3 regions of the Pseudomonas sp. rhizo66 genome follow, and region 3 is predicted to be linked to each of the others. Evidence: predicted binding sites of a transcription regulator. Region 3 holds the regulator's gene; each other region holds the start of a gene.

Region 1 (7,079 bases), on a different contig from region 3:
ACTGGCGATTGCCCTGCTCAAGGACGTCGACGGCAAGATCTCCATCGAGTTGCCGGTGACCGGCGACCTGAATAACCCGCAATTCAGCGTGATGCCAATTGTCTGGCAAACCCTGCGCAACCTGATCGTCAAAGCCGCTGCCGCGCCGTTCAAAATGATTGGTGGGCTGATCAGTGGTGGCGGTTCGCAAGACCTTGGCACCGTATCGTTCGCGCCGGGTTCCAGCGAGTTGAGCAAGGATGCCGAAGCCGCGCTGATCAAACTGTCTCAGGCACTCAAAGAACGCCCGGCTCTGCGTCTTGAAATCGAAGGCACTGCCGCGCAGAGCAGCGATGGTCCATTGCTCGCCGAGCAACGTCTGGAGCGTGAATACCAGTACAACTACTACAAGATGCTCCAGCGTCGCGGCGATAAAGTCCCGGCGCAGGCGTCATTGCTGCAAGTGCCGGACAGCGAAAAAGGTCCACTGCTCGAAGGCATTTACCGCACCCGTCTGAAAACCCAGCCACCGGCAGAATGGAAGGATCTGGGCAAGGAAGAACGCACGGCGAAGATGCGCGAAGGCGTGATCAAGTTCTGGAGTGGCAGCGACGTGCTGTTGCGCCAGTTGGGTCAGGACCGTGCCAGCAGCATCAAGGATTATCTGGTTGATAAAGGCCAACTGGCAGACGACCGCGTGTACTTCATCGACGCCAATCTCGGTGAAGCCGAGAGCGATGGCCGCGTGGTGACGCAAATGCATCTGGATGCCGAATGATGAAACTGCAGTGGCTGGCCTTGATCGCAATGACCTTCGCGGCCAGCCACGCCTGGGCGTCCGATACCTTGCGTTGCGGCAGCCAGTTGATCAGCCTTGGCGACCGCTCAAGCGAAGTCCTGCAAAAGTGCGGCGAACCGGTCAGCCGTGATGTGCTGGGTTACAAGCGCAGCGCCAACCGCCGGGAAGAGTTTCAGGTCGAGGAATGGGCCTACGGCCCGAACAACGGCATGTATCAATACTTGCGCTTCGAAGGCAATCGCCTGCGGCAGATCACCAGCAAACGCGGCAACTGAAAAAGCAAAAGATCGCAGCCTTCGGCAGCTCCTACAGGGAAATGCATTCCAGATTGTAGGAGCTGCCGAAGGCTGCGATCTTTTGCTTCTAAAAATAGAACAGGCCCCGACACAAGTGGCGGGGCCTGTAATGGTCACATCCGTGTGACCGTTCGCATGAACTCTAAAGTTGCGGCAGACGTATTGCTCGGCCCGTCTGTCGCGTCTTCTCCCGGTCCAGGCGAGAAGTCATGCCTTACTCGGCTTTCAGGCCGTCAGCGGAGACCGCTTTAACGCCTTTGATTTTCTTGGCGATCGCAACAGCAACGTCTTTCTGCGATTCAGTTACAGCAGTAGTCGACGACAGCGATACAACGCCTTTGTTGGTTTCTACTTTGATGTCAGTACCTGGAATGCCTTTTTCGGTGACCAGGTCAGCTTTGACTTTGGTAGTGATCCAAGTGTCGGAAGTAGCTTCTTTAGCCTGGGTGACTTCACCGGCAGCCAGAGTCATAGGAGCCTGGGTAGCCTGAGTGGATTGTGCAAATGCACCGGAAGCCATGGTCAGGGTCAGCGCGGTAGCAGCAGCGGCAGTGATAGCGAACTTCTTCATACGAGTAACTCCTGTTTTTCTGGAAAGTCTGCTGGTTGTCTTGTCAGCAGGGTTACCAAGGTAGTTGCGAACGCTGTGCCAACTTTTTAGACCGAACAATATTCTTAAAAATCAATAACTTACTGATATCACCAATTTCCGGAATCATGCAATTTGCATGAACCGGCCAATGTTCGCATGCAAGTTGCGGTTTTTTGGAAAGTTCCTAAGACGCTGAAATTATTGAAGCTTTTGAGAAGTGTGGACAAATAAAAATGCCCCGCATCGCGGGGCATTTGGCAGTCCATCAACCACTCAGGTACCGCTGGCAGTACAGCCTTTTGGCGAATAGTCCGGTGCAACGGTCGTACCGCAAGTCCATACGCCCGCACCGGTTCCGGAGGAACGAGTGAGCGTGATGGTTTTATCCAGCACCGGGCCTGGCGCGTTTTTAATGGTGCAGACAATTGTCCCGGCACCCGTGGACGCGGTACCCGACGCAGTGACAGCGCAATTGGAGGTCGTGACAGTCGCAGCACCCGCAACAAGTGTCAGTGTCGGATCTGTGCCCTGATTGATGGTGTCCTCGAACGGCACTTTCAACGCACTGATTTCAGCGAGCCCCGCCGTCACCTTCGACCGCGCCTGATACTTGGAATATTGCGGCAAGGCGATGGTCGCCAGAATCCCGATGATCGCCACCACGATCAGCAACTCGATCAGGGTAAAACCTTGTTGTTTTTTCATAGACACGCTCCATGCATGAGTCGAATTCTCATGATCTGAAAGGGACGCAGCATAGGCCATGCCAATGCCTTCAAGACCTCGCTCATTGGGCGCGAAGCGCTTGCAACGCTATTTCCTACAACCTGCAACCGCACTATCTGACACTTTTTGTCACCTGCACCCGCCGCGTTTGGCGCTGTCACTTGACTAGGCTATAAGTCATGAACGGCAAGCGCGCGGACTCCCCATGAATGACATCGCTCTGAGCGGTCTGGCCAAGCAATTGGTGCAGGCCGAACTGCTCACGGAAAAAGGCGCTCAGCAAGCCTGGCAACAGGCTCAGCGCAATCGTCTGTCGCTGGTCAGCTATCTGGTGCAGAACAAACTGGTCAAAAGCTCACAGGTCGCCGAGATCGCCTCCGAGCATTTCGGCATGGCCTTGCTTGATCTCAATTGCCTGGACAAGGAAACCCAGCCTAAAGGCCTGGTCAGCGAAAAACTCGTGCGCCAGCATCACGCCCTGCCCTTGTGGCGGCGTGGCAACAAGCTGTTCGTGGGCATTTCCGACCCGAGCAACCATCAAGCAATCAACGACATTCAATTCAGCACCGGGCTGAGCACCGAAGCCATTCTGGTCGAGGACGACAAACTTACCGATGCCATCGAGAAATTCTTCGACACCCACACCAGTGGTCTCGAGGACATGGCCGATGTCGATCTCGACGGGGTCGATGTCGAATCCATCGACGACAGCAAACAGGACGCCGTCGGCGGCTTCGACGCCGACGATGCGCCGGTAGTGCGCTTCGTGCACAAGATGCTGCTCGACGCGATCAAGAGTGGTTCTTCCGACTTGCACTTCGAGCCTTACGAAAAGAATTACCGGGTGCGGGTGCGCACCGACGGCATTCTGCGCGAGGTTGCCAAGCCACCGATTCAACTGGCCGGGCGCATCGCCGCGCGCCTGAAAGTCATGGCCAGCCTGGATATTTCGGAACGACGCAAACCCCAGGACGGGCGAATCAAGATGCGCCTGTCGAAAAGCAAGTCGATCGACTTCCGGGTCAACACCCTGCCGACCCTGTGGGGCGAAAAAGTGGTGATCCGGATCCTCGACCCGTCCAGTGCGCAGATCGGTATCGATGCCCTCGGCTATGAGCCCGAGCAGAAAGACTTGTACATGGCCGCGCTCAAGCAGCCACAAGGGATGATTCTGGTCACCGGCCCCACCGGTTCGGGGAAAACCGTGTCGCTGTACACTGGCCTGAACATCCTCAACACCGTCGACATCAACATCTCCACCGCCGAAGACCCGGTGGAGATCAACATGGAAGGCATCAACCAGGTCAACGTCAATCCCAAACAAGGGCTCGACTTTGCCCAGGCACTGCGCTCGTTTCTGCGTCAGGACCCGGACGTGATCATGGTCGGCGAGATCCGCGATCTGGAAACCGCCGAGATCGCGATCAAAGCCGCGCAGACCGGCCACCTGGTGCTCTCGACCCTGCACACCAACAGTGCCGCGGAAACCCTGACCCGCCTGCACAACATGGGCATTCCCGGCTTCAACATCGCCACCTCGGTCAGCCTGATCATCGCCCAGCGCCTGGCGCGCAAACTGTGCAGCCACTGCAAAAAAGCCATCGAGATCCCGCGCGAAACCTTGCTCAAGGAAGGTTTCCCCGAGGAACGCATCGGCCATTTCACGATCTACGAGCCGGTCGGTTGCGATCACTGCAACGGCGGTTACAAGGGACGCGTGGGGATTTATGAAGTGGTGAAAAACACACCGGAGCTGCAACGCTTGATCATGGCCGAAGGCAATTCGCTGGAAATCGATTTGCAGATGCGCCGCGACGGCTTCGACGACCTGCGCACCTCCGGGCTGCACAAGGCCATGCAAGGCATCACCAGCCTTGAAGAAATCAACCGGGTCACCAAGGACTGAACATGGCGGTCAAGGCAGCGAAAATCAGTATCTACGCTTGGGAAGGTACGGACAGAAAAGGCAGCAAAGTCACCGGTGAGTTGAGCGGACAGAACCCGGCACTGATCAAGGCACAACTGCGCAAACAGGGGATCAATCCCGGCAAGGTGCGCAAGAAGTCCACGTCATTGCTGAGCTTTGGCAAACGCATCAAGGCCCGGGACATCGCCCTGTTCACCCGGCAGATGGCGACCATGATGAAAGCTGGTGTGCCGCTGCTGCAGTCGTTCGACATCATCGGTGAAGGATTTGAAAATCCGGCCATGCGCAAGCTGGTGGACGAAGTGAAACAGGAGGTCGCGGCCGGTAACAGCTTCGCCGCAGCCCTGCGCAAGAAACCGCAGTATTTCGACGAGTTGTACTGCAACCTGGTCGATGCCGGCGAGCAGTCCGGCGCCCTCGACACCCTGCTCGAACGCGTCGCGACCTACAAGGAAAAAAGCGAAAGCCTCAAAGCCAAGATCAAGAAAGCCATGACCTACCCCACCGCTGTGGTGCTGGTGGCGGCCGTGGTAACCGGGATCCTGCTGGTCAAAGTGGTGCCACAGTTTCAGTCAGTGTTTTCCGGTTTCGGCGCCGAACTGCCGGCGTTCACCCTGATGGTGATCAGCCTGTCGGAATTCATGCAGCAATGGTGGTGGGCGATTCTCGCTGCACTGGTCGCGGCGATTTTTGGCACTCGCCATGCTCTGAAAACCTCCCAGGCCTTGCGCGATCGCAAAGACACCTGGCTGCTGAAACTGCCCTTGGTGGGCACGCTGATGTACAAGTCTGCGGTGGCGCGATTCGCCCGAACCTTGTCGACCACGTTTGCCGCCGGTGTGCCGCTGGTGGAAGCCCTCGACTCAGTGGCCGGCGCCACCGGCAACGTGGTCTTCAAGCGAGCCGTGCTGCGTATTCGCCAGGACGTGTCCACCGGTATGCAGCTGAATTTCTCGATGCGCAGCACCGGGGTCTTTCCCAGCATGGCCGTGCAAATGACCGCGATTGGCGAAGAGTCCGGCGCACTCGATGACATGCTCGACAAGGTTGCCGGCTTTTACGAGGAAGAAGTGGATAACATGGTCGACAACCTCACCAGCCTCATGGAGCCGTTCATCATGGTCGTGCTGGGGGTGATCGTCGGCGGGCTGGTGGTGGCCATGTACCTGCCGATCTTCCAACTCGGCTCAGCGATCTGACATGCCTATCGACGAACTGTTTGCCGTGTATCCGCTGACGTTTGTCGGCACCGCCCTGCTGCTCGGTCTGGTGGTCGGCAGTTTCCTTAACGTGCTGATCTGGCGTCTGCCGAAAATGCTCGAACGCGATTGGCGCCAGCAGGCCCACGACGTGCTCGGTTTGCCCGGCGAAACGCCGCAACCCACCTACAACCTGATGCTGCCGCACTCCGAATGCCCACATTGCGCCCACCGGATTCGCCCGTGGGAGAACGTTCCCCTGCTCAGTTATCTGTGGCTGCGCGGGCGTTGTTCAGCGTGCGCCGCGCCGATCAGCAAGCGTTATCCGTTGACCGAGCTGGCCTGTGGACTGCTCTCGGCTTTCATCGCCTGGCACTTGGGTTTCGGTTGGCCGGCGTGTCTGCTGATCGTCCTCACCTGGGGTCTGCTGGCGATGAGCCTGATCGACACCGAACATCAACTGCTGCCCGATGTGCTGGTGCTGCCGTTGCTGTGGCTGGGGTTGATCGTCAACAGTTTCGGCCTGTTCGTGTCGTTGAACGATGCGCTGTGGGGCGCGGTGGCCGGTTACCTGGCGCTGTGGTCGGTGTTCTGGCTGTTCAAACTGCTGACCGGCAAGGACGGCATCGGTCACGGTGATTTCAAGCTATTGGCACTGCTCGGCGCCTGGGGCGGCTGGCAGATTCTGCCGCTGACGATTCTGTTGTCATCACTGGTGGGCGCCATTATCGGGGTGGTTTTACTGCGCTTGCGCAATGAAAAAACCTCCACGCCGATCCCCTTCGGCCCCTACCTGGCAATTGCTGGCTGGATTGCCTTGCTCTGGGGTGGTCAAATAACCGGCTTCTATTGGCAGTTTGTCGGTTTGAAATGAATACCCCTGTGGAAAAACCCTGGATTCTCGGCCTCACCGGCGGCATTGGCAGCGGCAAAAGCGCAGCGGCTCAGCACTTCATTGATCTGGGTGTCCACGTGGTGGATGCCGATCACGCGGCACGCTGGGTGGTTGAGCCGGGGCGTCCGGCGCTGGCAAAGATTGCCGAACACTTCGGCCCTGGCGTGCTGCAGGCCGATGGCACGCTGGACCGCGCCGCCCTGCGCAAACTGATCTTCGAAGTGCCGGAGCAACGTCGCTGGCTCGAAGCGCTGCTGCATCCGTTGATCGCCGAAGAAATCGCTCATCATCTGGCGCTGGCAAAATCGCCTTACGCGATTCTGGTGTCGCCGTTGTTGATCGAATCCGGGCAATACGCGATGACCCAGCGCATTCTGGTGATCGACGCTCCGCAACAATTGCAGATCGAACGCACCTTGCAGCGTGACCAGACCAGCGAGCAGCAGGTTCAGGCGATCCTCAAGGCTCAGTCGAGCCGCGAAGACCGTGTGAGCCGCGCCGACGACGTGGTGGTCAATGACCGCGACCTCGCCTGGCTGCACAGCGAGGTCGAACGCCTGCATCACTTTTACCTGACTTTATCCGGAGGCCAAGCATGAGCCAGATCCCAACCGTTGACTGTCCGACCTGCGGCGCCCCCGTAGAATTCACCCCCGAAAACAAGTT
Region 2 (7,079 bases), on a different contig from region 3:
ATTGACCTTGCGGGCAAACGAATAAGCCTGGGTGCGCATCAATAGGGGTTGGGTGTAGCCGTCGAACTCGGCGCGGGACACCGATTCGGAGTTAGCGAAGAAGCGGCGCAGGCCGTCAAGGCGTTGTTCCTGATCCTGAAAGCGTTCTTCGATGCGGGTGTAACGTTCATTGGCCAGCAGTTGGAAACGCTGACGGGTCTGTTGCTGAAACTGATTGAGGGTGGCCCAGGCGAGCAGCCCCGTGAGAATCCCGCCGGCGAGCAATACCAGCAGCGCGACCAGCCAGGCCGAGACGTCTTCACTGATGAAACCCAGAATCTTTGGGCGCACGGGGTGCAACGACATAAGACAACTCACTACGCCAGCATTTACGGGAAAACCCCATTGACCGTGTGTGAGTTATAGCTATTAGCCACTAATTTAGCTAGCGCGGGCAGATCCACGGAGCCTTTAAAAATCAAGGCTCTGTGGATCCAATTGCGCAAAGCGTCAACGAGCCGTGATTTTCCAGGCGCGGTGGATCTTGGTGTTGCGGGCAAAATCCGGATCGATGGTCTGTGCGCTGATTTCCTCGACCGCGTAACGCTCAGCGAGGTTTTCTTCCAACTGGAACTTGCGGAAGTTGTTGGAGAAATACAGCACACCACCTGGCGCCAGACGCGCCATGGCCAGGTCGATCAAGTGCACCTGATCACGCTGCACGTCGAAGATGCCTTCCATGCGCTTGGAGTTGGAAAAGGTCGGCGGATCGATGAAGATCAGGTCGTACTCGTCCCGGCTGCTTTCCAGCCACGCCATCACATCGCCCTGCTCCAGACGGTTCTTGTCCGAGTAACCGTTCAGCGACAGGTTGCGGCGCGCCCAGTCGAGGTAGGTTTTCGACAGGTCGACGCTGGTGGTGCTGCGCGCACCGCCCTTGGCCGCGTGCACGCTGGCGGTCGCGGTGTAGCAGAACAGATTGAGGAAGCGCTTGCCGGCGGCCTCTTTCTGGATGCGCATGCGCATCGGGCGGTGATCGAGGAACAGACCGGTGTCGAGGTAGTCGGTGAGGTTGACCAGCAACTTCACGCCGCCTTCGCTCACTTCATTGAACTTGCCTTGCGCCGCCTGACGCTCGTACTGCTTGGTGCCGCTCTGGCGCTCGCGGCGTTTGACCACCACGCGGCTCTTGTCGACGTTCAGCGCCTGCGGAATGGCCGCCAACGCGTCGAACATACGCGCCGAGGCTTTTTCCGGGTCGATCGACTTCGGCGCGGCGTATTCCTGGACGTGCACCCAATCGTGGTACAGGTCGATGGCCATCGCGTACTCAGGCATGTCGGCATCGTAGACGCGGTAGCAATCAATGCCTTCGCGCTTGACCCACTTGCCCATCGCCTTGAGGTTCTTCTGCAACCGGTTGGCAAACATCTGCCCGCCTTCGCTCAAGCGCGGCTGCTCGATCACCGGCGCCGGGGCAGGCGTTGGTTTGATCGGGTTGCCGTTCTTGTTGAACTTGCGTTCTTGCGGCTCGTCCGGGGTTTGATCGTAAGCCGCTTGCTCACGCTCGGCCTGACGCTGTTCCGGGGTGCGACGCTCGCCAGTGACGAACTGATCCGGCAGCACTTTGATCAACAGCAGTTTGCACGGCAACGCGCCGTTCCAGAACGAATACTGTTTGTGGCTGCGGATGCCCATGCGCTTGCCCAGGTCCGGCGCGCCGGTGAACACCGCCGCTTCCCAGTTCAGGCAGGCCTGACGCAGGCGCTCGCCGAGGTTCTGGTAGAGGTAGAGCAGGCTGGCTTCGTCACCGAGACGCTCGCCGTATGGCGGGTTGCAGATCACCAGACCTTTCTGGTTCTGATCCGGACGTGGCTCGAAGGTCGCGACTTCGCCCTGGTAGATCTTGATCCACTCGCTCAGGCCCGCACGCTCGACGTTGTTGCGGCCCGGCTGAATCAGCCGAGGGTCGGCTTCATAACCGCGAATCCACAGCGGTGGCTTGGCCAGACCGGCAGCGGCACGCTCGACGGCTTCTTCATGGAGTTTTTTCCACAGCGCCGGCACGTGCCCGAGCCACGCGGTGAAGCCCCACTGCTCGCGGCGCAGGTTCGGCGCCATGTCGGCGGCAATCATCCCGGCTTCGACGAGGAACGTACCGACACCGCACATCGGGTCAGCCAGCGCCCCGCCTTCGGCAGCAATGCGCGGCCAGCCGGAACGGATCAGGATCGCCGCTGCGAGGTTTTCCTTCAGCGGTGCAGCGCCCTGCTGCAGACGGTAACCGCGCTGGTGCAGGCTGTGGCCGGACAGATCAAGGGACAGAATCGCTTCGCCGCGATCCAGACGCAGGTGAATGCGCAGGTCCGGGTTGAGCTTGTCGATCGACGGACGGTCGCCCTGCGGGGTGCGCAGTTTGTCGACGATGGCATCCTTGACTTTCAAGGCGCCGAAGTGGGTGTTGTCGATGCCCGAGCCATGGCCACTGAATTCAACAGCCAGGGTGCCATCGCTGAGCATGTGATCTTGCCAGTCGATGTCGAGCACGCCGTGGTACAGGTCTTCAGCGTCTTTCATCGGGAAACGCTTGAGCACCAGCAACACGCGGTTGGCCAGACGCGACCAGAGGCACAGGCGATAAGCGGTTTCCATGGTCGCCATGCCACGCACGGCGGAAGTGTGCTCGCGCGCTTCTTCAAGGCCAAGCCCGACGGCTTCCTCGATGAGCAGGCCTTCAAGGCCTTTAGGGCAAGTGAGGAAGAGTTCGAAACGGTCGGACATGGTATTTCCAGAGCCTTTGGCTAGTGAATCGGCAACGCATTGCCGATCCGGTTTTCAATCAGGCGCTTTTCTAAAAGAACGCCCGCGTGGCACGAAGGTGTGCCGTTCCATCCCCGCTGCTCGGGTTAAAAGAGCTTAGATGCCGGGACAGATAAAAAAGTTGATGAAACAAAAAGTCTTAAAGCGACCCTTCGTCGCTTTATAACCCAGCGCAAACGTGGGTCATTCTCACTAAAGAATTAACCCCATCATCCAGCGCGGGGCCGATCATACCGGGGTTTGCTGAAAAACCGTGCATGAAACCCGTCGTTACTTATGGCTGTAGCACTAATTTCGTTACGTCCTTATGACAAAACGATCATTCCCTCGATGTGACTCATTGGTTAGAACTGAGCACAGGTTGACGTCGCAACGGCGTCAACACCTTGGCTCGCCACGCCGGCAGCGAGCCGCACCATGGCAGGTTTTTTCTGCCAGACCTCAGTTGAGGTCAACGCGACACAAAACAGTCAACAAGTGAGGGAAACACCCTATGAGAAGACTTAAGCGTGATCCGTTGGAAAGAGCATTTTTGCGCGGATATCAATATGGCGTTGGTGGTAAATCCCGTGAGCTTTGCCCATTTACTCTACCGTCGGTACGTCAAGCCTGGATCAACGGCTGGCGAGAAGGACGCGGCGACAACTGGGACGGTATGACCGGCACTGCGGGAATCCACAGACTCAACGAACTTCACGCCGTCGGCTGACACAGGGCATTTATTCCGACACGACAATCTGAATTTGTAACGACTTACCATGCACGTCCTTCCCGGACGGCGGGCTGCGGCCCAGGGGCTCCTTCGAGGAGCCCTTTTTTATGCCTGTCTGGCTGACACACATCTCGTGTAGGAGCTGCCGAAGGCTGCTCCTACATTGGCCTGGTCAGCCTAGGGTTATTTGCGCAGGGCGGCGATCGCGTCTACCGACTCACGAATCAGCGCCGGGCCTTTATAGATGAAGCCCGAATAGATCTGCACCAGACTCGCACCAGCGGTGATCTTCTCGGCCGCATGCTTGCCTTCAGTAATCCCGCCAGCCGCAATGATCGGCAACCGCCCCGCCAACTCACCGGCCAGCACCTTCACAGTATGGGTGCTCTTCTCACGCACCGGCGCGCCGGACAAACCGCCCGCCTCGTCGCCATGCTCCATGCCTTCAACGCCAACACGGCTGAGGGTGGTGTTGGTCGCGATCACCGCGTCCATGCCGGTTTCGATCAGTGCCTGGGCCACCTGCGCGGTTTCTTCATCGGTCATGTCCGGTGCGATCTTGATCGCCAGCGGCACATGCTTGCCGTGACGCAAGGCCAGTTCGGCGCGGCGTGTGGCCAGATCGGCGAGCAACTGCTTGAGCGAATCACCAAACTGCAGGCTGCGCAGGCCCGGGGTGTTCGGCGAACTGACGTTGACCGTCACGTAGCTGGCGTGGGCGTACACTTTGTCCAGGCAGATCAGGTAATCGTCGACCGCACGTTCAACCGGCGTATCGAAGTTCTTGCCGATGTTGATGCCCAGCACGCCTTTGTATTTCGCCGCAGCCACCCGCGCCAGCAGGTTATCAACACCGAGGTTGTTGAAACCCATGCGATTGATGATCGCCTCGGCTTCCGGCAAGCGGAAGATTCGTGGTTTCGGGTTGCCCGGCTGCGGACGCGGGGTCACGGTGCCGATTTCAACAAACCCGAAACCCAGTTGCGCAAAACCGTCGATGGCCGCGCCGTTCTTGTCCAGACCGGCCGCCAGACCCACCGGGTTCGGGAATTCAAGGCCCATGACGGTGACTGGCTTCTTCGCCGGTGCCTTGCACAGCAAGCCGTTGAGGCCCAAACGCCCACCCGCGCCGATCAGATCCAGCGACAGATCGTGGGAGGTTTCCGGGGAAAGTTTGAACAACAGCTGACGGGCCAGGGTGTACATGGGCGGCGATGACTCGGGCGGCGAAAAGAGGCGGCGATTATAGCCGGGCATCGACCTGCGGCGCGAGGCGCACGCGCAAATCGCTGTCTCTGGCATATGCCTTGCACCCTCCTGGCTATCAGCGCGCCGGCCAATGACGGCAGGCGGGCACGGACAATGGCGTCGTCTTCGGGGTTTGCCTGCGCAAAGTCCGTGGCGGCGCTTTTTTTTCGAGGTACGCAGGATGAATGAACCTTCGGTAGGGCCACTGGCCTGGGTCAATGGCAGCGATGCCCCGGAAAAAAGCGCAATCAACCTCGGTTTCATAGCCCTGAGCGATTGCGCCTCGGTGGTGGTCGCAGCCACACAGGGCTTCGCCCAGCCTTACGGATTGACGCTGAACCTCAAGCGCCAGACGTCCTGGGCCAACTTGCGCGACAAACTGGTCAGCGGTGAACTGGATGCCGCGCACAGTCTGTACGGCCTGATCTACGCCGTGCACCTGGGCATCGGCGGGGTCGCCCCGACTGATATGGCCGTGTTGATGGGCCTCAACCAGAACGGTCAAAGCCTCAACCTCTCCCACGGCCTGCAAAACCTCGGCGTGAACAGTCCTGAAGCGCTGGACCGCCACGTGCACCAAAGCCGCGCAAAACTCACCTTCGCCCAGACCTTCCCCACCGGCACTCACGCGATGTGGTTGTATTACTGGCTGGCGAGTCAGGGCATTCATCCATTGCAGGATGTCGACAGCGTGGTGGTGCCGCCGCCGCAAATGGTCGCGCACTTGCAGGCCGGGCGCATTGATGGTTTTTGCGTCGGCGAACCGTGGGCGGCCAGCGCGGTGCAGCAAGATCTGGGTTTTACCCTGGCCACCAGCCAGACCATCTGGCCCGATCACCCGGAGAAAGTCCTTGGCTGTACCCGTGAATTTGTCGAGCAATACCCCAACACCGCGCGGGCGCTGGTGATGGCGATCCTCGAGGCCAGCCGTTTCATCGAAGAAAGCCCGGAAAACCGCCGTAGCACCGCGCAGTTGCTTAGCGCGCCGGAATATCTCGATGCGCCAGTGGCGTGCATCGAACCGCGTTTTCTCGGTGACTATGCCGATGGCCTCGGCAATCGCTGGCAGGATCCGCACGCGCTGCGCTTTCACGGTAACGGCGAAGTGAATCTGCCGTATCTGTCGGACGGCATGTGGTTCATGACCCAGTTCCGCCGCTGGGGCTTGCTGCGTGAGGATCCGGATTACCTCGCCGTTGCCCGCCAGGTTCAGCGTCTGGACGTCTACCGCGACGCCGCCACCGCTGTCGGCGTCGCCGCGTGGGGCACCGACATGCGCAGCAGCCAGTTGCTCGACGGCAAGATCTGGGACGGCAGCGACCCGGCCGGCTACGCGCGCAGTTTCAAACTGCACGCGTTGAACGACGATGCCCCCCTTCTCGCCCGCCGCTGACAGGAGACCGCGAACATGTTGCGCATTCTGTTGATCAACGACACGGCGAAAAAAGTCGGCCGCTTGAAAGCCGCACTGACCGAGGCCGGTTTCGAAGTGATCGACGAATCCGGCCTAACCATCGACCTGCCCGCGCGCGTCGAAACGGTGCGCCCGGACGTGATCCTGATCGATACCGAGTCACCCAGTCGCGATGTCATGGAGCAAGTGGTGCTGGTCAGCCGCGACCAGCCACGACCGATCGTGATGTTTACCGACGAGCATGACCCTGGAGTGATGCGGCAAGCGATCAAGTCCGGGGTCAGTGCCTACATTGTCGAAGGCATTCACGCCCAGCGTTTGCAGCCGATTCTCGATGTGGCGATGGCGCGCTTCGAAAGTGATCAGGCCTTGCGCGCGCAATTGCAGGCCCGCGACCAGCAATTGGCTGAGCGCAAGCGCATTGAGCTGGCCAAAGGGCTGTTGATGAAGATGAAGGACTGCAATGAGGAAGAGGCCTACACCCTGATGCGCCGCCAGGCCATGAGCCGGCAGCAGAAGCTGATTCAGGTGGCGGAGCAGATTATCGCGATGAGTGAGTTGCTCGGGTGAAAGCGCTGACCGCTTGAAAAGCCCCTCACCCTAGCCCTCTCCCAGAGGGAGAGGGGACTGATTTGGGGGATGCTCACGAAGTACGCCGATCTGTGATTTCTGCTGTGAATCCATAATCGACCCGGTCTTTCAGGTCGGTGTTTGACGTCAGACACCTCGGTCAGTCCCCTCTCCCAGAGGAGGGGGAAATGCTCGCGAAGTACGCAGACCTGTAGTTTTCTGATGTAAATCCATAATCGACGCGGTCTTTCAGGTCGGTGTTTGACGTCAGACACCTCGGTCAGTCCCCTCTCCCAGAGGAGGGGGAAATGCTCGCGAAGTACGCAGACCTGTAGT
Region 3 (7,079 bases):
CTGGACGTCAGCCATCAGCCGATGCACGGTCGTGCAAAGGCTGGCATCGGCTATTTGCCGCAAGAAGCGTCGATCTTCCGCAAACTGTCGGTGGCCGACAACATCATGGCCATCCTCGAGACCCGTCAGGAGCTCGACAAGGCCGGCCGTCGCAAGGAGCTGGAAAGCCTGCTGCAGGAATTCCACATCAGCCACATTCGCGACAACCTTGGCATGAGCCTGTCCGGTGGTGAACGCCGCCGCGTGGAAATCGCTCGCGCGCTGGCAACTGCACCGAAATTCATCCTGCTCGACGAACCGTTCGCCGGTGTCGACCCGATCTCGGTCGGCGACATCAAGCAGATCATCCACCACCTCAAGGCCAAGGGTATCGGTGTGTTGATCACCGACCACAACGTCCGTGAGACGCTGGATATCTGCGAAACCGCTTACATCGTCAACGATGGTCAACTGATCGCTGAAGGCGACGCAGAAACCATCCTGGCCAACGATCTGGTCAAGGAAGTGTATCTGGGCCACGAGTTCCGCCTGTAAGCGCAACAGTGCCCGGTGCGCCGCCGGGGCGCTGTATCGATTCAAGCAGGATTTAATACGCTTTAATTGTTACAGCGCTCTAGGCAAACACTTCAGTTTCAGGCATATAATTTGCTTAAGTTTGGCGCTTCGGCGCCCTGTAGTGGATGGCGCATAGCGCCGGCGAATAAGGTGTTAAGCCCCTGCCATGAAACCATCGCTAGTCTTGAGAATGGGCCAGCAGCTGACGATGACACCGCAGCTGCAACAGGCCATCCGCCTGCTCCAATTGTCGACCCTGGATCTGCAACAGGAAATCCAGGAGGCGCTGGAATCCAATCCGATGCTCGAACGCCAGGAAGAAGGCGACGACTTCGACAATTCCGACCCAATGGCCGACAACGCCGAACAGAAGCCCAACACCGAGATCCAGGAACCCTCGTATCAGGAAACCGCGCCGACGGTGGACAACCTCGAGGAAGGTGACTGGAGCGAACGTATCCCCAACGAACTGCCAGTCGATACCGCGTGGGAAGACGTCTACCAGACCAGCGCCAGCAGCCTGCCGAGCAGCGATGACGACGAGTGGGACTTCACCACCCGCACCTCGGCCGGCGAGAGCCTGCAAAGCCACCTGCTGTGGCAACTGAACCTCGCACCGATGTCCGACACCGATCGCCTGATCGCCGTCACCCTGATCGATTGCATCAACAATCAGGGCTATCTGGATGAAACCCTCGAAGAGATTCTCGAGGCGTTCGATCCGGAACTGGACATCGAACTCGACGAAATCGAAGCCGTTCTGCACCGTATCCAGCAGTTCGAACCGGCCGGCATTGGTGCGCGCAACCTTAGTGAATGCCTGTTGCTGCAATTGCGTCAGTTACCCGCCAAGACGCCTTGGCTGGCTGAAGCGAAACGTTTGGTCAGCGATTACATCGACCTGCTCGGCAGCCGCGACTACAGCCAGTTGATGCGCCGGATGAAGCTCAAGGAAGACGAGCTGCGCCAGGTCATCGAACTGGTACAAAGCCTCAATCCGCGCCCGGGCTCGCAAATCGAGTCCACCGAAGCCGAATACGTTGTCCCCGACGTTATCGTGCGCAAGGACAACGAGCGCTGGCTGGTCGAACTCAATCAGGAATCGGTGCCGCGTCTGCGCGTCAACGCCCAGTACGCCGGTTTCGTCCGCCGTGCCGACACCAGCGCCGACAACACCTTCATGCGCAATCAGTTGCAGGAAGCCCGCTGGTTCATCAAGAGCCTGCAAAGCCGCAACGAAACCCTGATGAAAGTAGCCACCCAGATCGTCGAGCATCAGCGCGGTTTTCTGGAATACGGCGACGAAGCCATGAAACCGTTGGTCCTGCACGACATCGCTGAAGCGGTCGGCATGCACGAATCGACGATTTCCCGGGTGACTACGCAGAAATTCATGCATACCCCGCGCGGTATTTATGAACTGAAATACTTTTTCTCCAGCCACGTCAGTACCTCCGAAGGCGGCGAATGCTCGTCCACGGCGATCCGCGCGATCATCAAAAAACTGGTTGCCGCGGAAAATCAGAAAAAGCCGTTGAGTGACAGCAAGATCGCTGGTTTACTGGAGGCACAAGGCATTCAGGTGGCTCGCCGCACCGTCGCCAAGTACCGCGAATCCCTCGGGATCGCGCCTTCGAGCGAACGCAAGCGGTTGATGTAAGCCACGTTACAGCGTTCCAGTGGCAGGCTATCCAGCCTGCCGCTTTATGCACTGGCAACGAAGGAGAAGCTGTATGCAAGTCAACATCAGTGGACACCAACTGGAAGTGACCCAACCTCTGCGCGCCTATATCGAGGAAAAACTCCAACGACTGGAGCGCCATTTCGACAAGATCACCAACGTGCAGGTCACGATGTGCGTCGAAAAGCTGAAGCAGAAAATCGAAGCCACCTTGCATATACCCGGCAGCGAAGTGGTCGCCAACGCGGAACATACCGATATGTACGCGGCGATCGACGCCTTGACCGACAAGCTGGATAAACAACTCAAAAAGCATAAGGAAAAGACCCAGAGCCTGCTCCAGGGCGCGACCGGTCGATAACCCCCCACCCCATGATCCGACTTGAAAGTATCCTGACCCCCGGCCGTTCCCTCGTGAACGTGCCGGGCGGCAGCAAAAAGAAAGCCCTCGAACAAATTGCCAACCTGATCGCCCGAGAAGTGCCGGATCTGGAGATGCAAGATGTCTTCGAGGCGTTGATTGCCCGTGAAAAACTCGGTTCTACCGGTTTTGGTAACGGCATCGCCATCCCCCATTGCCGCCTCAAGGGTTGCACAGCACCGATCAGTGCGCTGATGCACCTTGACGCTCCAATTGATTTCGACGCCATTGACGGCGCACCGGTTGACCTCCTGTTCGTCCTGCTGGTCCCGGAGGCTGCCACCGATGCGCATCTGGAGTTGCTGCGTCAGATCGCCAGCATGCTTGATCGCAAGGAAGTGCGCGAAAAACTGCGCAGCGCACCGAGTAGCGAAGCCTTGTATCAGGTCGTCCTGAGCGAGCAGAACGGGCATTAATCATGCGTTTGATCATCGTCAGTGGCCGCTCCGGCTCGGGTAAAAGCACAGCTCTGGATGTTCTTGAGGACAACGGCTATTACTGCATCGACAACCTGCCCGCAGGCCTGCTGCCGGAACTGGCCGAACGCGCGCTGATTCACACCGAACTGGCGCAACCGCTGGTAGCCGTATCGATTGATGCACGCAACCTGCCGAGCCACCTTTCTCGTTTCCCCGAACTGCTTGAAGATGTCCGAAGCAAGCACATCCAGTGCGACGTCCTGTATCTGGATGCCGACGAGGAAACCCTGCTCAAGCGTTTTTCTGAAACGCGCCGTCGCCATCCCCTGAGCAACGCCAATCGCTCGCTGGCCGAGGCGATCCAGGATGAAACCGCCCTGCTCGGCCCGATTGCCGACCTCGCTGACCTGAAGATCAACACCACCAACCTGAACCTGTACCAGTTGCGCGACTCGATCAAGCTGCGTCTGCTGAACCAGCCGGAGCCTGGTACGGCTTTCCTGGTCGAGTCATTCGGCTTCAAGCGCGGCATGCCTGTGGATGCGGATCTGGTATTCGATGTGCGCTGCCTGCCCAATCCGTACTGGAAGCCGGAACTGCGCGCGCAATCAGGTCTCGATGCGCCGGTGGCCGAATACCTTGCAGCACAGCCGGAAGTCGAAGAAATGTTTCAGGACATCTTCACCTACCTGCAAAAGTGGCTGCCGCGCTTCGCCGCGAGCAACCGCGCCTACGTCACCATTGCCATTGGCTGCACCGGCGGGCATCACCGTTCCGTCTACCTGACCGAACGTCTGGGTCAGGCCCTGCAGAAAACCCTGAAGAACGTCCAGGTTCGCCACCGCGACCTCACTTAAAGGATTCACTCCGCGATGCCTGCTCGTGAAATCGAAATCATCAACAAATTAGGTCTACATGCCCGGGCATCGGCTAAATTTGTCGGCGTGGCCGGCAAGTTTCCGGAGACGATGATAAGAGTCGGTCGAACGCCCGAAACAGCAGTGGACGGTAAAAGCATCATGGCGATGATGATGCTTGCGGCCGGCAAGGGCACCAAAATCCATTTGAGCACCGAAGGTGAACAGGCCGAAGAGGCAATGGATGCCTTGGTGGCGCTGATCAACAACTACTTCGACGAAGGCGGTTGATCCGCCACTGAGGGAGCTTGCTCCCTCCTTACCTTCATTCAGCCCAGCGCCGTATCCATCACCATCATCAAACAAAACCCGATCAACAAGCCAAGACTGGCCAGCTTGTCATGACCATGGCGTCGCGACTCGGGTATCACTTCGTGGGTCACCACCAGCAACATCGCCCCCGCCGCCAATGCCAGACCTAACGGCAACAACACCTGCGCCAGACTCACAAGCCACGCACACAACAGCGCAAACACCGGCTCGACCAGACCTGACGCCGCACCAATCAGGAACGCCCTGACCCGCGACATTCCCGCCCCAGCCAGTACCAAGGCAATCACCAGTCCTTCCGGCACATCCTGCAGAGCGATGCCCATGGCCAGACTGTCCGCATCCGGCATGCCGCCGCCAGCGGAAACGCCAACGGCCATGCCTTCCGGGATGTTATGGGCAATGATGGCGAACACGAACAGCCAGATCCGTGGCGGAATCACCGGATGCTCGACAGTGCCGACGAGCATTTCCGCAGAAGCGCCGGACACCTTGCGATCAACCAGATACAGCCCGAACGCACCGAGCATGATGCCGAAGCAGATCAGGCCGCTGGCGCCCCACGGGGTCAGTCCGAGGCTTTCGGCGGCGGCAATGCCCGGCACGATCAACGAAAAAGCGGTCGCCGCCAGCATCACCCCGGCACCAAAACCCAGCAAGGTATCACTGAGTGTCTGCGGCATCCGCCGAATCACCAGCACCGGGACAGCGCCAAGCGCCGTGCCGAGGGCGCAGATCGCGCCGCCCTGCAACGCCCGCAACAGCCTTGGCTCCAGATCCAGCCATTGCAGTGCGTGACCGACCAGCAAGGTCATGCCCGCCAACAGCAACAGCGATCCCACCGCGTAACGAAACATACGCCCACTTCCGATCGCCAGTGTTTCAGTGCCCATAGTCAGCCCTGGATTGTTTTTATAGGAGGCTTAAACCAGTGCGGCCTGATAGCGCGCAGCCACTTCAGGCCAGTTGATCACGTTGTAAAAGGCGTTGATGTATTCCGGGCGACGGTTCTGATAGCGCAGGTAATAGGCGTGCTCCCAGACGTCGAGACCAAGAATCGGCGTGTTGCCGTTCATCAGCGGGCTGTCCTGGTTGCCGCTGCTTTCCACGATGAGCTTTTTCTCCGGGGTCACGCTCAGCCACGCCCAGCCGCTGCCGAAACGGGTCAGCGCGGCTTTGGTGAAAGCTTCCTTGAAGCTGTCGAGGCCGCCCAGTTGCTCATCGATGGCCTTGGCCAGCGCACCATCAGGCTTGCCGCCACCGCTCGGCACCATCACTTCCCAGAACAATGAGTGATTAGCGTGACCGCCGCCCTGATTGATCACCGCCGCTCGAAGCTTTTCCGGCAGTTGTTGAACACTGGAAACGAGTTTTTCCACCGGCCATTCGGCGTATTCAGTGCCTTCTACTGCCGCGTTGAGGTTGTTGATGTAAGTCTGATGATGCTTGGTGTAATGAATCTCCATGGTTTGTGCATCGATATGCGGTTCGAGGGCGTCGTAGGCGTAAGGCAGGGCCGGCAAGGTAAAAGCCATTTCAATGGACTCCATGGTGATGAGAGGCAGGCGCGCGGCGCGCATTGCCGGTATCGGGGTGCAGCAGGCGCTGGGTACGCGGGTACTCGCCGTGCTCGCTGATGAAATTCAACAGCTCGACGTAGGTTTTGCTGCTCTGGCGCAACGCCGCTTCACGCAGGGCCAGGCGCTGACGTTCGTCCTGCATGGTCTGCAACAAGCGTTGATGGATGGCGCAAAGGTATTCGGCGCTTTCCTCCGGCTGATTCAGGCGCAGGTGCAGGTCCGCCAGGTTGTGGTGGGAGATGACGCAAGCCGCCACCGCTTCGTCGGCATCCGCCCAACGTTCGAACAACACTTGCGCCAGGGCCAGGGCTTGCAGGTAAGCCTCACGGGCGTCGATCAGTTCGCCGAGCATGAAGCAGCGATTGGCCCGTTCGATCGTGCGTTTCCAGTGCTCCATGGTGAGCCTCCAAAGCGGTTGCGGGGTTTACACGCCGCCGGCGGTGAGTTTCTCGGGGTTGAGCAACTCTTCCAGTTGGCTACGTGACAGGTCGGTGTGTTCCAGAGCGACGTCGATTACCGCGCGGCCTTCCTGGTAGGCCTGCTTGGCAATTTCAGCGGCTTTCTGGTAACCGATGATCGGGTTCAGTGCGGTCACCAGAATCGGGTTACGCGACAACGCTTCTTTCAAGCGCGATTCGTTGACCTTGAAGTTGGCGATGGCTTTGTCGCCGAGCACGCGGCTGGAATTGGCCAGCAGTTCGATGCTGCTCAACAGGTTCTGCGCGATGATCGGCAGCATCACGTTCAGTTCGAAGTTGCCCGACTGGCCGGCGACGGTGATCACCGAATCGTTGCCGATCACTTGTGCGGCAACCATGGCAGTGGCTTCCGGGATCACCGGATTGACTTTGCCCGGCATGATCGACGAGCCCGGTTGCAGGGCTTCGAGTTCGATTTCGCCGAGGCCGGCGAGCGGGCCTGAGTTCATCCAGCGCAGGTCGTTGGCGATTTTCATCAGCGACACCGCGGTGGCCTTGAGCTGGCCGGAGACGGCGACGGCGGTGTCCTGCGAGCCGATCAGCGCAAACAGGTCCGTGCCCGGAGTGAATTGCACGTCGGCCAACTGGCTCAGATGACGGCTGAATCGAGCGGCGAATTCAGGATGCGCGTTGATCCCGGTGCCGACCGCCGTGCCGCCCTGCGCCAGGGATTGCAGACTCGGCAGCAAATCCTGCAGATGACAGATATTGGCTTTGAGCTGCTGCGCCCAACCGTTCAGCACCTGGCTCATGCGCA

Evidence for each region. Region 3 encodes sigma-54, which starts transcription at its own class of promoters, with help from an activator protein. Its sites were predicted from a motif close to ANTGGCATNNANNTTGCTNT; they were not measured.
Region 1: QZR14_RS08700 (pilin) is a predicted target of sigma-54. The motif match lies at 2,418-2,437, and genes of this name have one in related genera.
Region 2: QZR14_RS26465 (CmpA/NrtA family ABC transporter substrate-binding protein) is a predicted target of sigma-54. The motif match lies at 4,806-4,825, and genes of this name have one in related genera.

Annotation. Positions count from the first base shown of each region.
Region 1 covers NZ_JAUJWZ010000005.1:283,273-290,351, reverse strand. The annotation lists gene QZR14_RS08715 (DUF748 domain-containing protein) at 1-757, shown strand, start outside; gene QZR14_RS08710 (DUF2845 domain-containing protein) at 757-1,053, shown strand; gene QZR14_RS08705 (BON domain-containing protein) at 1,289-1,645, opposite strand; gene QZR14_RS08700 (pilin) at 1,940-2,371, opposite strand; gene pilB (type IV-A pilus assembly ATPase PilB) at 2,598-4,298, shown strand; gene QZR14_RS08690 (type II secretion system F family protein) at 4,301-5,518, shown strand; gene QZR14_RS08685 (prepilin peptidase) at 5,520-6,392, shown strand; gene coaE (dephospho-CoA kinase) at 6,389-7,012, shown strand; gene yacG (DNA gyrase inhibitor YacG) at 7,009-7,079, shown strand, end outside.
Region 2 covers NZ_JAUJWZ010000030.1:78-7,156, reverse strand. The annotation lists gene QZR14_RS26485 (sensor domain-containing diguanylate cyclase) at 1-345, opposite strand, end outside; gene rlmKL (bifunctional 23S rRNA (guanine(2069)-N(7))-methyltransferase RlmK/23S rRNA (guanine(2445)-N(2))-methyltransferase RlmL) at 490-2,760, opposite strand; gene rmf (ribosome modulation factor) at 3,293-3,508, shown strand; gene QZR14_RS26470 (quinone-dependent dihydroorotate dehydrogenase) at 3,695-4,717, opposite strand; gene QZR14_RS26465 (CmpA/NrtA family ABC transporter substrate-binding protein) at 4,941-6,152, shown strand; gene QZR14_RS26460 (ANTAR domain-containing response regulator) at 6,168-6,743, shown strand.
Region 3 covers NZ_JAUJWZ010000006.1:202,361-209,439, reverse strand. The annotation lists gene lptB (LPS export ABC transporter ATP-binding protein) at 1-534, shown strand, start outside; gene QZR14_RS09755 (RNA polymerase factor sigma-54) at 722-2,215, shown strand; gene hpf (ribosome hibernation-promoting factor, HPF/YfiA family) at 2,289-2,597, shown strand; gene ptsN (PTS IIA-like nitrogen regulatory protein PtsN) at 2,609-3,073, shown strand; gene rapZ (RNase adapter RapZ) at 3,076-3,933, shown strand; gene QZR14_RS09735 (HPr family phosphocarrier protein) at 3,949-4,224, shown strand; gene QZR14_RS09730 (ZIP family metal transporter) at 4,263-5,156, opposite strand; gene QZR14_RS09725 (superoxide dismutase) at 5,187-5,798, opposite strand; gene QZR14_RS09720 (hypothetical protein) at 5,800-6,240, opposite strand; gene QZR14_RS09715 (class II fumarate hydratase) at 6,268-7,079, opposite strand, start outside.